One region of the Paenibacillus sp. S28 genome, then DNA from elsewhere that is predicted to be linked to it. Evidence: predicted binding sites of a transcription regulator. Region 1 holds the regulator's gene; the other holds the start of a gene.

Region 1 (7,903 bases):
CAAAGCGGAGGACAGAGACGGCCCCGTGCTTCGCCGTGGCATCGGTTTGAGCAATGTGCATGAGCGGATCCGAATGATGTTCGGCAGTCCGTACGGTTTATACTTGGACAGTCAAGAAGGGGAAGGAACGACGGTAACCATCCGTTTACCAATCCGGCACCAAGGAGGAATGGAAGATGAACATTTTAGTCGTGGACGATGAGCATGTGATCCGTGACGGAATTAAGCGCACCATCCACCGGGCCTATCCGCAGCATTATGTTCACCTGGCGGCGAATCCGGAGGAAGCGGTTCAGCAGCTGCGCAGACACCGGATTGACCTGGTGCTGACCGATATCCTCATGCCGGGAATGACGGGCCTTGAATTGATGCAGCTGTGCCAAGGCAGTTATCCGCATATCAAATGGGTCATTATTTCGGCTTATTCCGAGTTTTCCTACGCCCAGGAAGCCGTCAAGCTTGGGGCTAAGGACTATATGCTCAAGCCGATCGGGAAAGAGCTGCTGCTCTCCATGATATCCGGACTTGCTCAGGAGATGGATCGGGAGAATGAAATCGTGCGCGAGGCGGAGCTGCTGAAGTCTAACCTGAAGTATTTGCGCGAGGCGGTATTTCAGCGCTGGGCGAGCGGACTCGATACCGGGCGCCTTGACGTCGCCTCAATAATTGAGAGCTACCCCGCATTCCAACTGGTAATGGTTAAGATGGAGAGCGACGCGCCGGTGCATCTGGAGCATTTTATTATTGAAAATGTGCTTGGTGAGCTGATTGAAGCGCACGGCTGCGGATTTGTGACAAGCATGGACGAAACGAGCCTGATCGGCCTCGTCTCGCTGGGGGAAGAGGGGGGCATGAAACGCCTGACGGATGAGCTGCGCGCTAACTTGAAACGATGCGTCAAGGTGCCTTTCCAAATTCAGTCGACGGGACTCATCACAGACATTCACCGGGTGCCGGAGGAAGTGCGGCGGATGCGCCAGGAATCGGCATCGCTGGAATACGAATACAACAACCCGGGCGGTAACCGAGCGATCGAGGTTGCGGTGCAGTACATCAAAGCGCACTATCATACGGATCTGTCCCTGGAAAAGGTAGCTTCGGTCGTGTTCCTGAATCCGGTCTACTTCAGCCAGCTGTTTAAGCAGAAGACAGGAAGCGGCTTCAAGGAATACGTCACCAATCTGCGGATCGAACAAGCCTGCAAGCTGCTGCTGCAAACGCATCTGAAGCTGGCCGACATTTCGGACAAAGTCGGATATGTGGACGTCAAGCATTTTACCCAGGTGTTCCGCAAAAAGACGGGAAAAACCCCGACGGAGTACCGTCTGGAGCAAACGGCGGATTCCCGTGAGGCGTGTCCCACCTGAATCATCCTGCCTTGATCCCAACGCCGAAAAGAGCCCTTGACCTTCCTGAGTAAGGAAGAGCAAGGGCTCTATTGCTGCTTGTCCAGCATCATCTGCTAGTGAATATCGCGGAACAGCCCGACGACTTTGCCCAGAATGGTGACATGGTTCAGACGCAAAGGTTCGTAAGCCGGGTTCTCCGGTTGAAGCCGGATATGGTCTTTCTCTTTGTAAAACGTCTTCACGGTTGCTTCATCCTCATCCGTCATGGCAACGACGATGTCCCCGTTATCGGCAGTCTGCTGCTGTCTCACAATGACGTAGTCACCGTTATGAATGCCCGCCTCGATCATACTGTCCCCAACGACGGAAAGCATAAATACTTTCTCATCTCCGACATAGTGCTGCGGCAGAGGGAAGTAATCTTCAATGTTCTCCGTTGCCGTGATCGGCACACCCGCTGTGACCTTGCCTACTACGGGAACTCTGGCGATCGTATGCGTGAACAGATTGCTGCTCTCGGATTCTTCTTGTCCCAACAGTTCAATGGCACGAGGCTTCGTAGGGTCTCTGCGGATCAAGCCTTTCTTCTCCAGTCGGTCCAAATGGCCGTGTACGGTCGAGCTGGAAGCCAACCCAACCGCCTCACCGATCTCTCGGACGGACGGAGGATAACCCTTGGCGCGGACTTCATTTCTGATAAATTCCAATATCGCTTGCTGCCGGCTAGATATCTTTGACATTCCCCATCAACCCCATTTAGTAACGTTTGGTAAAATTATAACATAGAACTGCCGTTCGTACAAACATAAGTTCTAAATGGTTTTGCTTTGATGGAGCGGGATTTTTGCGGCTTCTGAATGAAGGAAACCCGCCTCTAAAAACATAAGAACAATTGTTCGAAAAAAGTATTGAACAAAACAAATGTTCGTGTTATATTGTTCTCATAAAACAAGAACAAACGTTTGGAGGCGTAATATTTATGCTGAAACACACTACATACCAAAGTATTTATAATAACCCATCCGTTAACCCATCCATCAATGAAGCTATAGCATCTCCTTGGTTGAAGAAAGTACAGTCCATCGTGCCAGGCCCTGCCTTGATCAAACTGATCTTGGCGGCCCTGATTATTTTGGTGGGATGCACAGGTGTCGTTCGCGTATTCGCGGGAACCTCGGATGATGTTCGGTTAGAGAAAAATGTCATCGTTCAGCAAGGCGATACATTGTGGGGAATCGCTTCTGCCCATAAGCCGGAAGACATGGATATCCGAGCATACATTATGGCGGTGAAGAAGTATAACGATTTAACCAGCAGCGAAATTCAAGCCGGAGAAGTATTGGCACTCCCACAATATTAATAGAAGATAAATGATCAAGAGCTTGGAAAGGTGTGAACCTTGACAAGCTCTTTTTATCATGGCAAAGTTAGGTATGACTTGAATATTGGAGGAGTAATTGTATGGATATCGACAGCGTTGTAGAGAGAATTAATGAGCTTGCGCGCAAGCAAAAAGAATCCGGTTTAACCGAAGAGGAGATCGAAGAACGGGCCAAGCTTCGTGAGAGATACCTTCAGAATGTCCGCAGAAATTTCAGACAGCAGCTGGACTCGATTGAATGGGTGGATGAAGAGAAGAAATAACACCAGCTGGATTAGACTCATACATTCGATCATGGTATAGACTGACTCAAGGTTTTGTATGGCTCACTACCGATAACAGAATGCTTCTATGTAAGCGCACCCGGTTTCCTTCATTTGTTTTTCTATTATATAGAATGTGAAACTACATGAATAAATGCTGTAAGCAGTATTGGGCCGTTATATATTAGGAAGTAAATGCAAAACTTTCGTTCAAACTATATAGCCGAAAGCATTTTGAGGAGGTTCGTGAATGGCCCGTTCATGGGAAAGAAAGGTAAGAAAAAATTCAGCGCAGCTGGATAAGCAGAGAAAGAAGCAAGGCAAGCCTTCCATCTACAGCGCGGGGGGGCCTTCAGCTGACATTTATAAAGGAAGAAACTATGTGCTTCCGATTACGATGGTCGCTCTGGCTGCGGTCTACTTTCTGCTCGGGATGATTGGACAGGAGGGTACGGCGGGCAACAGCAGCATGACCTGGATCATTATGGCCATGTACGTGTTCCTGGGCTTGATGATCTTTTTGCGCAGGCCTTTCCTGCGTGTAGAGAAAAACGCCGTATCGACGATCAAGTTCAACCGGGATCGGCGACTGACCGCAGACAATATCGCCAAGATCAAGCTGGCCAAAGGCTCTGTCGTGATTGAGCCGAAGGGCAAAGGCGGCAATTGGGTGTTCACGCGCCTGATTAACCGCTACGACACCGATACCATAGGGGAACGTCTGGAGCGTTTTGCGCAGACCCACAATATCCCTTTGGAAAAATAAACAAATATAAGAGATAGCTGATGGAGAGGATGGAAGAGGATGCCGGTACAAGCTGTTTTTTTCGATTTGGACGATACGCTGTTGTGGGATGAGCGCAGCGTGAAGGAATCCTTTGAAGCGGTATGCGAGACGGCCGCCAAGGCGAAGGGCATTGACGCCAAGGAGCTGGAGGAAGCGGTCCGCAATGAGGCAAGGACGTTATATCAATCCTATGACACGTTTGCCTTTACCCAAATGATTGGAATTAACCCGTTTGAAGGACTGTGGGCCAACTTCAGCGCAGGCGAACAACCTGAATTTCGCAGACTTGAGGAGCTCGCTCCAGGCTATCGCAAGGAATCATGGCGGCGCGGGCTGCTGAAGCTTGGGGTTGACGATGAACAGCTGGCCGGAGAATTGGCCGAGCAATTTGCCGCCGAGCGTCGCTCCCGCCCCCATGTATATGAAGAGACCTTCAAGGTGCTGGACGAACTGAAAGGAAACAAGAAGCTGCTTCTTCTGACGAACGGCTGTCCTGCGCTCCAGCAGGAGAAGATCGCCGGCGTTCCCGAACTTGCCCCATATTTTGACGAGATTGTCATTTCCGGCACATTCGGCAAAGGCAAACCGGATCCGACCATCTTCGAACATGCGCTTTCTTTGCTTGGATTAACACCGGAACAGACGCTCATGGTCGGCGACAAGCAGACAACCGACATCAAAGGCGGAAACAGCGCCGGACTGACCACGGTATGGATCAACCGCACCGGAAAAGTGAAAGATCCGTCCATTGAGCCTGATTACGAAATCAAGCATCTGTCCGAGCTGCATCGCATCATTGCCGAACGGTCTTAAGCTGGTTTTATACGTTAGCCTGCCCAGAGGGGAATCCCTTCGTCCGGCAGGCTTTTATTATATCTTGTGTATATGAATGCCCCGTTTGCTGAGCAACCTTGACCGCGTTCCGGTCAATTTGTTCCATTTTGTTAACAGTTGGATTGTTTGGGTGTGGCGATAATTATGTATAATGATGAAGAATATGGACAAACAGCTTACATTGATAGACGTATAGGGAGTGACTTCGCTTGAGAAAGTACGGTTTTGTTGCTCTGCTGCTGCTGGCGGTATGGAGCATAGCAGGCTGCGGCAGCGGCGGCGGTGGTCATGCGGGCATGGACATGAGCGAGAGCATGATGGATCCGGTGCAGGTGGATCTTAGCTGGACGCCGGAGCAGGCCAAGGTAGGTAACCAAGTTACCATCGAGGTGAACGTAACGCAAAAGGATAAACCAGTCGATAAGGCCGATGAGGTTATGATTGAAATCTCGAAGGAAGGCGACAGCAGCAGCCATGAAAAGGTGGCCGCCCAGAATGCCGGCGGAGGGAAGTATACGCTCGATAAAACCTTCGATCAGGCGGGCACCTACAGCATCACGTCACATGTTACGGTAGGACCACAGCATACGATGCCGACGAAAAAGCTGACCGTGACGGAATAATCAGCATCATGATTCGTTTGATAACGACAAGCAACCCCCGTCCTTCCTGGCGAAGGCGGGGGTTGCTGCGTATATCGCTATATTTATGGATTAAGACTGAAAGCTTGGGTCCTGAACCGGATGGGCGACCCAGCCGTTTTCCTCGATAAAGAGGCGGACGGCGATAATTTTACGATTGTCCATCAGCGTAAAGAAATGGTTTGTATTTTCCGGAACGGAGATGACATCACCGGCTTCGAGCTCTACATTGAAGTAGCCGATGTCGCCTGCGCCCTTGATTACGAAAATTCCTTTGCCGCCCACGATCGCACGGATTTCGTCTTCGGTGTGGGTATGAACCTCTTCGAACTTATTCAGCAGGTCTTCCAGGTTCGGCGTAGCGTCGGACAGCGTGATGACGTCCCAGATCTTGTAACCGCGGCGGGCAGCCAGATCACGGATCTCCTCATCGTAGGTGTCCAGGATCTGCTTTTTCTGCTCGTCGTTCAGTTGAAAATTGGTTTGAAGCTCCAGAGGCAGCTTGGAAGCATCCCATTTTTCATAAAGAACGTTTTGATTGTTGAGGAACTCACGAACATTATCGTCACCGGTAATCCGTTCGTTCGTATTGCGAATCACGATTTCAGCCATCTCTAAACCCTCTTTTCCACTTGGATTAATTCATATTATAACGAACCATACTTTTGTTGTCGATTATATATTACACGAAAATCAGGTGCAAAACCCTGCCTTAAGGCATTTCTTACACTTTTCTAATAAGGGCTATTCTGATAAACTAAGATTTAACGTTTGGCAGGGGGGACATACAGTGAACAGACCTGACTTGAAGGAATTAATGAAAGAACGAATATTGATATTGGACGGTGCCATGGGTACCATGATCCAGCAGGTGGACCTTGGCCCTCAGGATTTTGGTGGAGAAGAGCTGGAAGGCTGTAATGAAATGCTGGTCATTACCCGTCCCGATGTGATCGAACAGATCCACGAGAAGTATCTGGAAGCCGGGGCGGATCTCATAGAGACGAATACGTTCGGCGCTACCTCGGTCGTATTGTCTGAATACGACATTCCCGAGAAGGCGCGGGAGATTAATCTGCTTGCTGCGGAAATTGCCCGCAGAGCGGCGGATAAATTCAGCACGCCGGACAAGCCTAGGTACGTGATCGGCGCGATCGGCCCGACGACGAAGACGCTGTCGGTGACCGGGGGCGTAACTTTTGAGGAGCTCGTAAGCAGCTATGAGGAGCAGGCGGTTGCCCTGATCGAGGGCAAAGTCGACGCCCTGTTGCTTGAAACGAGCCAGGATACACTGAATGTTAAGGCCGGCAGCATCGGAATCCGGAATGCCTTTGCAAGCACTGGGATCACGCTGCCGATCATGATTTCCGGTACGATCGAACCGATGGGGACGACCCTGGCCGGGCAGAACATTGAAGCGTTCTACATTTCGCTGGAGCACCTGAATCCGATTTCGGTCGGCCTTAACTGTGCGACAGGTCCGGAATTCATGCGCGATCACATCCGTTCGCTCGCCTCCATGGCCAAAACGGCGGTCAGCTGCTATCCGAATGCCGGCCTTCCGGATGAGAACGGGCATTACCATGAATCTCCGGAGTCGCTGGCCCGGAAGATGGAAGCCTTTGCGGAGCAGGGCTGGCTCAATATTGCCGGCGGCTGCTGCGGAACGACCCCGGATCATATCCGGGCGCTGAACGAGGTCATGAAGGGTTACCAGCCTCGTCAAATGGAAGGGAACCATCCGCCGGCGCTGTCCGGGATCGACCCCGTGTACATTGAGTCCGACAACCGGCCTTATATGGTGGGAGAACGGACCAACGTGCTCGGTTCGCGGAAATTCAAGCGCCTGATCGTGGAAGGGAAGTACGAGGAGGCATCGGAGATCGCCCGTGCCCAGGTCAAAAACGGAGCTCATGTCATCGACGTGTGCGTGCAGGATCCGGACCGGGATGAAGCGGAGGATATCAAACAGTTCCTGGAGCTGGTGGTGAAAAAGGTCAAAGTGCCGCTCATGATCGACACGACCGATCCGAAGGTCATCGACCTTGCGCTCAAATATTCCCAGGGCAAGGCGATTATTAACTCCATTAACCTTGAAGACGGTGAAGAAAAGTTCGAACATGTGGCTCCGCTCATCCACAAATACGGGGCTGCTGTCGTGGTGGGGACCATCGATGAGAGCGGACAGGCCATTGACCGAAACGACAAGCTGAATGTGGCCAAGCGATCTTACGATCTGCTCGTTCATAAATACGGCATTCCCGCTGAGGACCTGATTTTCGACACGCTAGTGTTCCCGGTTGGTACCGGTGATGAGCAGTACATCGGTTCCGCCAAGGAAACGATTGAAGGGATCCGTTTGATCAAGGAAGCGATGCCGGAGTGCCATACGATTCTCGGCATCAGCAACGTCTCGTTCGGTTTGCCGGAAGCGGGCCGCGAAGTATTGAACTCCGTTTTCCTATACGAGTGTACGAAAGCGGGTCTGGATTATGCCATCGTGAATACCGAGAAGCTGGAGCGCTATGCCTCGATTCCAGATGCGGAGCGGAAGCTGGCCGAAGAGCTGATTTACAATACGAACGATGAGACGCTGGCCGCGTTTGTGGCGGCGTTCCGGAATAAAAAGGTCGAGAAGAAAGAGAAAA
Region 2 (7,903 bases), on a different contig from region 1:
TCTTCCGGCGCTGCACCCGGCTCATTCTCATTGATATCTTCTCTAATCCTGCCCTTTTCCGGGTCTTCGCCTTCTATTCCTTCCCCGGCATTCTGTTCCCGTTCCATCGACTCTTCAAGCTCCGCTTCCGAAGCGAACTGCTTGATCTCATTTAAGACGGATTGGATCGCAAACTCCGAGACCGATGTCGTGTCTACGAGTCCGCCGATATAAACAAAGGCGACTTTCCGGCCTAAATTCCGGGCAACAATTTCGCGGATGACCAGGTCGCTGCTGCCGCCCATGTCCTTGTTTAGCCGGTCCAGATTACTTTTCAAATCACGGTACAGCCTGTCCGGGTACAGCTCTGCCGGATCCGTCCCCACGGATTCCTGATACGGTGAGCCGTTCTTCCCAGCCCGGTTTGAAGGCTGCTGTTGTGTTGAAGCATTGCGGGATTTCTTTTTGCCAACCATCCGGGTCTCCACCTTGTCTATTTATGATGCTTATACTTTCCAAGTCAGGGTAATTTCATCCAAGTCGGTCTCCATGCAAGCACAAAAAAACGCAGGGTTTACACCCTGCGCTGCTTAAAAACGGTAACTACTCTTTTTTCAATTTCTGGAACAGACCCTGCCGCCGGCTTACTAAGCCTTTCTCCAAGGCATAACGCGTCAGCTGAACCCGGTTCTCCAAATGAAGCTTCTGCAATATGTTTTTCAGGTGGTTTTTAACCGTCTGGTCAGAAATCTTGAGCTCGGCGGCAATTTCCTTGTTGGTAAGCCCCGAAGCCACCCAATTTAAAATTTCGCGCTCCCGCGCGGTCAACGTCTCATGATGCTCCGGACTCTTGGGGGCAAGCGGAAATTCCCTTAAAATTTGCGTGGCAAGTTCCCGGCTGAGCGGCGCTTCGTCGCTCATGATGCCCCGTAAATACTCAAGCCATGTCGACGGGGATAAATTTTTGAGCAGATAGCCCTGCGCTCCCTGCTTTAACGCCTCGAACAAATGCGTCACATCGTCCGACACCGTGATCATAACGATTTTGACGTAAGGATACTGCAGCTTGATCTGCCTTGTAGCCTCCAACCCGCCAATGCCCTGCATTTGGATGTCCATCAGGATCAGGTCGGGCATCAATAACTCGGTCATACTTACGGCTTCCTCGCCGCTGTGGGCCATGCCGACCACTTCAAACGCCGGGTCAGCTGACAGGATTTCGGTCACCGCTTCGCGCGCATAAGCGGAGTCATCGGCAACCAGCACTCTGAACGTATTCAATGGTTATGGGCCTCCTTTCTGATCTCCACCCGGCTTCCCCGCTGCATCGGCAGAATCAGCATTTTCCAGCCAAGCTCCTCGGCGCGCTCCTTCATGATCCGAAGGCCGTACCGGTCCTTCAAATGAAATGGATCGGTATGAATCCCCCGCCCGTTGTCATCGACGAAAACCGTCCAGCCCCGGCCGTCCAGCGTACCTTTGATCGTCACCTTGGTGGCATGGGCATGCTTGTGAATGTTCAGCAGCGCTTCCCGGATGCAGGCCAGAAGCTCCACTTTTTCCTTGGCGCTCAAGGCCGCATCCGGAATGGACCATTCGATCCAGGGCTGGATCAGCGTTTCCTTGGCTGTATGTTCGATCCTTGAACGCATCGAAGCCTGATATTCCCGCTTCTCCGGCGATTCTGGATAGCGAAGATTGGCGATCGCCTGCCGTACGTACCGGTTCACCTCATGAACCGATTTGCGCAGCTCCTGGAAGTCCGCCGATTCCCGGGCTCCCCGGCCGCGCGACTCCGCCCTGTCCATCTTGACCGACAGCAGAAACAGGGACTGCGCGATGCCGTCATGCAGTTCCCTGGCAAGCAGATCCCGTTCTTCCAGGGCTGCTTTTTCCGCCCGCTCCCGGTTCAGCTCCTCCTGCACCTGTTCCAGCCTCCGGAACAGCATGCTGAGCAGGGTCATGCTGATAAAGAACAGAAACACCGGCGTAAGAAAATTCCCCACCTTCATCGATATATAAGGCATCAGAAACGCATGCCTCGCATATTCCCATATCCCTACGGCCAGTGTAGGAATAATCAATATCATCGATTTGATTTGTTTATAGGACATGCCTTGATCCGCACCTTCCCCGGGCACTCCCGGCATATTCAAACTTGTCTCTATTGTATCACGGCCCGCCCGGCGTATGTTAGAACGGTTCGTGTCACATACTACGAAGCGAACTTGTCTTTGTTTGGACGTTTGGATGGAAGCATCGACAACGAACAACCGGGAGGACCTTATGCGCACAAGGCTTTATGCAACGCTATCCATGCTGCTTTTGACGATTTCGATGACGGCTGCTCCGGCGGCGGGGGCTTCTCCCGTAAACCAAGGCAGAGAGTACTATGAACAAAGGGGAGACGTCATCTGGGAGATTCCGAACCGGGAAAAGATTATAGCACTGACCTTCGATGACGGGCCGGATCCTGAGGATACGCCGCAGATTCTCGACCTGCTGAAGCAGTATCACGCAAAGGCAACGTTTTTTGTCGTCGGCAAACAGGTTCAGGAGCACCCGGAGCTGGCCAAGCGGCAGGTGGCCGAAGGCCATGAGCTTGCCAACCACACCTTCGACCATATGTATTTTAACCGCCGGAGCTCACCGGAGGTCATCGTGCGGGAGCTGCGGGAAACCCAGGAAGCCATATACCAGGTTACCGGTAAAAAAACCTACCTGTTTCGCCCTCCCGGAGGATATTATAACGACCGTATGATCCAAATTTGCAAGAAGGAGGGTTATCTCGTCGTCATGTGGTCCTGGCATCAGGACACCTGGGACTGGAACCGGCCTGGCGTCGCCAAGATCGTGAACAAGGTGCTGAACAACGCGCGCAACGGCGACATCGTCCTGATGCACGACCACGTGGAGGGCAAGTCCCAAACGGTCGACGCGTTAAAACAAATCCTGCCTGAACTGCAGAAGCGCGGATATCGCTTCGTTACCGTATCGGAGCTGGTAGAGTACAACATTCCTTGAGGGGCGTTTAATCGCGCCCCTTTTTTGGCGCTTCCTCCCCGTGCCATTCACGTTGGAATTGCGCAAGAAACTGCTCCATAAATGCGTGGCGGGAAGCAGCCTCCCGCTGGGCCGCCGGCGTATTCATCAGATCTTTCAGCTTCAGCAGCTTCTCGTAAAAATGGTTCACCGTCGTCCCCTGCCGGCTGCGGTATTCCTCCTGGGTCATGCTGGTCCGCGGCGGCTCGTCAGGGTCATACATGAGTCTTCCCCGTGATCCGCCAAAGGCAAACGTGCGGGCAATACCGATCGCTCCGATGGCGTCCAGACGGTCTGCGTCCTGCACGACGCGCCCCTCCAAAGTCGACATGGGCCTGCCGCCTCCGCCGCCATAAGACATTGTCCCGATGATCTCCAGCACATGATCCACGAGCGCGGCATCCGCTCCATGGTCTGCGAGCCAAGATGAAATTGTTGCCATGCCCTCCTCTTTCGAAGACACGATTTTCTCGTCGGCCAGGTCATGAAAAAGGGCCGCCAGCTCGCAGACGACCGGGTCGGCCCCTTCCTGCTCCGCCAGCCTCTTCGCCCACTCCGCCACCCGGTAAATATGCCACCAGTCGTGGCCGGACGGCTCAGACTTTAAACGATCCTTCACGTATTCCCTTGCTTCCATAATCATTTGGTCGGTCTCCATATGCTTTCCTCCAAGCAGTTTTATTTTTCTGAACAATCGCGGTTGAAACCGAACATATATTCGCCTATAATACAATGCATAGCTCTTTTAATAAATGAGGTGAAATGATGATCAACCGAACCTGTGAACCGTCGGCGAGTTTCAATTCTACCATGAAAGAGGCTGCTTGGACACAGACCAGCCGCTTGCTGGAGGAATCCCTCCGCCGTCACCTGAAAGTAACACTGCACCTTGCCGGTACCGGACCCGAACAAGAAATCCGGGGCTTCGTCACCGTGATTAACACCTATCTGGAAGAGATCAAGTTTAGAGCTGAAGACGAATGGCTGTGGATCAAATTCAGCGAGATCGCTTCCGCGCATACATAAAGCCGGCTTGAAGGAACGAATGGAACCCTTAGCGAAAAGGTTACAAGGGAAACCGGCTTATATCATATTGGAATGCAACGGTTTCCCGTATACATATTACTGAGCAAACGGAGGAATTAGCTATGAGCGATGATTTGAAATATCCTATCGGACTTTGCGTAACGAAAAAAGAACTGAACGGAGATGAGCGGACAGCATTGATCGGCGAAATCCGCAGCCTGCCTTCGAAGTTGCGGCAAGCTGTCAGCGGATTATCCAAGGAGCAGCTGGACACGCCTTATCGGCCGGGCGGCTGGACCGTCCGTCAAGTCGTGCACCATGTCGGAGACAGCCACATGAACAGCCTGATTCGGCTTAAACTTGCTTTAACCGAGGATAATCCGGTGATAAAACCTTATGAGGAGCAATTATGGGCTGAACTTGCAGATTCCGCGCTGCCTGATCCGGAGATTTCCCTGGATCTGCTGGAGGCGCTGCATGTCCGTTTTGTGCTTGTTCTGGAAAGCTTGAGCGGTGACCAGTGGCTCAGAACTTACACCCATCCCGCGAGCGGAGAAACCAATTTGAACGAGCATCTATGCACTTATGCTTGGCATGGCAACCACCATCTTGCGCATATCACGACCCTCAAAGAACGAATGGGCTGGTAAGGCGGGATTCAGGTTCTTCGGTATGACGCCCTTCCTCAAATGAAATACTAACCAAAATGGTATGATTGAGGCAGGTGTTCTCATGAGTAAAATCTTGTCCATCTACGGCAGAGATGTGAAAAACATTGCCACGAACTGGGCCGCGCTCGTCATCATCGCCGGTCTTGTTATGCTTCCTTCCCTGTACGCCTGGTTCAACATCAAGGCATCCTGGGATCCCTACGGCAATACCGGCGATATTGCGATTGCCGTCGCGAACAACGACAAAGGGACGACGATGAAGGGACAGTCGCTGAATCTCGGCAAGGAGATCGTCGCCTCGCTGAAGGACAATCATAAGCTGGGCTGGAGGTTCGTCTCCGAGGCGGACGCCATGAGAGGCGTTCGGCACGGTGATTACTATGCGAGCATCATCATCCCGGACAATTTTTCGGCCTCGATTGCCACGGTGCTGTCGGACAACCCGACCCACGCCGAAATTTTGTATTATGTGAACGAAAAGATCAATGCCGTATCCCCGAAGATTACGTCTTCCGGAGCCAGCGGCATCATCCAGGAAGTCAGCAAAAATTTCGTCAAAACCGCCAACGGCACGATTTTCAAAATTTTCAACGAGCTTGGTATCGAGCTGGAAAATCAGCTGCCGACTATTGAGAAGGTCCGCTCGCTGGTGTTTGAGCTGGAGAAAAATTTCCCGGAAATCAACCAAGCCGTAAACACGGCGGCGCAGGACATCCATACGACCAACGAGCTGGTATCCAAAGCTCAAGGGGCGCTGCCCATAGTGACCGACCTGGCCAAGAACGGGCAGCAGTTGGCGGCTGGTCTGGACGATTTTATGGGCAAGGCTTCCACGGCTGCCAAGGATATCGCGCCGAACGTAAAGCAGGATCTGCTGCTTCTGCAGCAGACGTCCATGGCTACGGAGCAGCTGACCGCGCTGCTGAAGGATCCCGACGTCGATCCGAAGACTGCGCTTGATGCGCTGGACCGGATATCCTCCAGGTTAACTACCGGCCTGGAAGTACAGGAAGCGCTGATCAGCTGGTTCGGCCGGCTGAACCAGACCGCAGGCGGCCGACTGGATTTCGTCAGCTCCAAGCTGAAGCAGGTCCGGGACAAAATGCAGTCTCAGCTGACGCTTGTCAATCAAATCCGCAGCGGGGTAAAGAAAGGCGAGAAACCGGCCATGGATCTGGTGAATAAGCTGAACACCATCTCCGGCGACGTATCCGATCTATTAGGGGACATCCTCGGACGTTATGACAGCGAAATTCAGCCGGCGATCGCAAGCGGGCTGCAAAAGGCGGTCAAGTCCGCCGCCGAAGCGAAGAAAGTGATGGATTCTGCGGTACAGAGCCTGCCGGACGTCAAGAAGGTGCTGTTCGACGCTTCCAAGGGGCTGGCGATCGGCACGCAGGGCATTTCCGTCATTCAGAAGGAGCTTCCGGGCGTGGAGGCCAAAGTCAAGGAGCTGGCGGACCGGATGCGCAAATTCGAATCGGAGGGCAACCTGCAGGAAGTCATCGACCTGCTGAAAAACAACTTCCAGCAGGAAGGCCAGTTTTTCGCCGAGCCTGTCGTGCTGAAGGAGAATCAGCTGTTTCCGATACCGAATTATGGATCCGCCATGTCGCCCTTCTTCTCAACGCTGGCGCTCTGGGTCGGAGCAACGCTGCTCGTATCCCTCGTGACGACGGAAGTACATTCTCCTGCAGCGGGAACGGATTATAACAGCGTACAGATTTATTTCGGCCGGTTCCTGACCTTCCTGACGCTGGCGCTGCTGCAATCGGTCCTCGTCACAGCAGGCGATATCTTCCTCTTGGGAACCTATGTGGTGGACAAAGGCTGGTTCATCTTATTCGGATTGGTCAATAGCGCTGTCTTTATGCTGATCGTCTACACGCTCGTGTCCGTGTTCGGCAATGTCGGCAAGGCGCTTGCTATCGTTCTGCTGGTGCTGCAGCTGGCCGGATCGGGCGGAACCTTTCCGATCCAGACGACACCGCCGTTCTTCCGGGCGATCCATCCGTTCCTTCCGTTCACCTACGGCATCAGCATGATGCGCGAAGCGGTGGGAGGCATGATCTGGAGCGTCGTCCGCAGCGATCTGCTCATCATGTGCGTGTATGTCGTAATCACGCTCGTGATCGGTCTTGCGCTGAAAGGGATCATCAACCAGCTTGCCGCTGGCCTCGTTAAGAAGGCTAAGGAAAGCAAGCTTATCCATTGATCATGGTATAAACCAAACAAGCCTCCCCAGCAGTCCAGACTGCTGACGGGAGGCTTTTACGATTCATGCCTATTTCATTATTGATCCAATGTATAAGGTGCAAGGCCGGTAGGCATCGGCGCAGGAGGCGTGCAGGTGCTTTGCATCTCGTAATGCTTTTTCTCATCCGAAGCATCATGGAACGCCCACATCGCTTCCAGCACATGGTACGCCAGCTCACCGGAAGCCCGGTGAGGACGACCACTCTGCAGTGCGTAAGCCATGTCGGCTGCGGCGATGCCGCGGGTATTCTCCGCGTAGCCGAACAACAGCGGCTGTTCCTTCCACTCGGCTTCGCCGGCAATCCGGTACTGCACCTTGCCGCCGAAGTTGTTCGGATCGGGTACGCGCAGCGTTCCCTTTGTGCCGTAAATTTCGATGTTCGGCAGATTGCTGCCGCCGAATACGTCAAAGCTGGTGATGATCGTTCCAATCGCGCCTTCGGCGAACTGGATCAGCCCGGCGACGTGGGTAGGGATTTCCACCGGTATTTTTTGACCGTATTTTTTGGAACTGGTGATCGTTCTTTCTTCCAGCGCTTTACCAGTCATACCCGTGATCGTTCTGATCGGACCGAGCAGCTGCACGAGTGCGGTCAGGTAGTACGGCCCCATGTCGAACATCGGTCCTCCGCCGGCCTGATAATAAAATTCGGGATCCGGATGCCAGGTCTCGTGTCCGCCGCCGAGCATGAATGCCGTCGCGGCGACCGGACGGCCGATCAGCCCATCCTGGATCACTTTGAGGCAGGTCTGAATTCCGGCGCCGTAGAATGTTTCGGGCGCGCAGCCCACGCGCAGGCCTTTTTCCTTGGCGAGCTGGAGCACCTTCTGCCCATCTTCACGTGTGACGGCCAGCGGCTTTTCGACGTATACATGCTTGCCTGCCTCAAGAGCCTGCAGGCAGACCGACGCGTGCGCAGCCGGGATCG

The links. Region 1 encodes LexA, which represses DNA repair genes until DNA is damaged. Its sites were predicted from a motif close to CGAACATATGTTCG; they were not measured.
Region 2: the regulator LexA is predicted to act here: its motif matches at 3,729-3,742, upstream of IAE55_RS17065 (YolD-like family protein).

Annotation. Positions count from the first base shown of each region.
Region 1 is NZ_JACVTM010000002.1:862,017-869,919, forward strand. It holds gene IAE55_RS08485 (sensor histidine kinase) at 1-202, shown strand, start outside; gene IAE55_RS08490 (response regulator transcription factor) at 177-1,367, shown strand; gene lexA (transcriptional repressor LexA) at 1,463-2,089, opposite strand; gene IAE55_RS08500 (LysM peptidoglycan-binding domain-containing protein) at 2,329-2,709, shown strand; gene IAE55_RS08505 (DUF896 domain-containing protein) at 2,811-2,993, shown strand; gene IAE55_RS08510 (hypothetical protein) at 3,244-3,759, shown strand; gene IAE55_RS08515 (HAD family hydrolase) at 3,799-4,593, shown strand; gene IAE55_RS08520 (FixH family protein) at 4,824-5,237, shown strand; gene IAE55_RS08525 (1,2-dihydroxy-3-keto-5-methylthiopentene dioxygenase) at 5,328-5,867, opposite strand; gene metH (methionine synthase) at 6,073-7,903, shown strand, end outside.
Region 2 is NZ_JACVTM010000006.1:275,889-283,791, reverse strand. It holds gene IAE55_RS17090 (spore germination protein) at 1-455, opposite strand, end outside; gene IAE55_RS17085 (response regulator) at 583-1,260, opposite strand; gene IAE55_RS17080 (sensor histidine kinase) at 1,257-2,093, opposite strand; gene IAE55_RS17075 (polysaccharide deacetylase family protein) at 2,266-3,003, shown strand; gene IAE55_RS17070 (HD domain-containing protein) at 3,011-3,679, opposite strand; gene IAE55_RS17065 (YolD-like family protein) at 3,784-4,047, shown strand; gene IAE55_RS17060 (YfiT family bacillithiol transferase) at 4,170-4,697, shown strand; gene IAE55_RS17055 (YhgE/Pip domain-containing protein) at 4,780-6,933, shown strand; gene IAE55_RS17050 (Gfo/Idh/MocA family protein) at 7,011-7,903, opposite strand, start outside.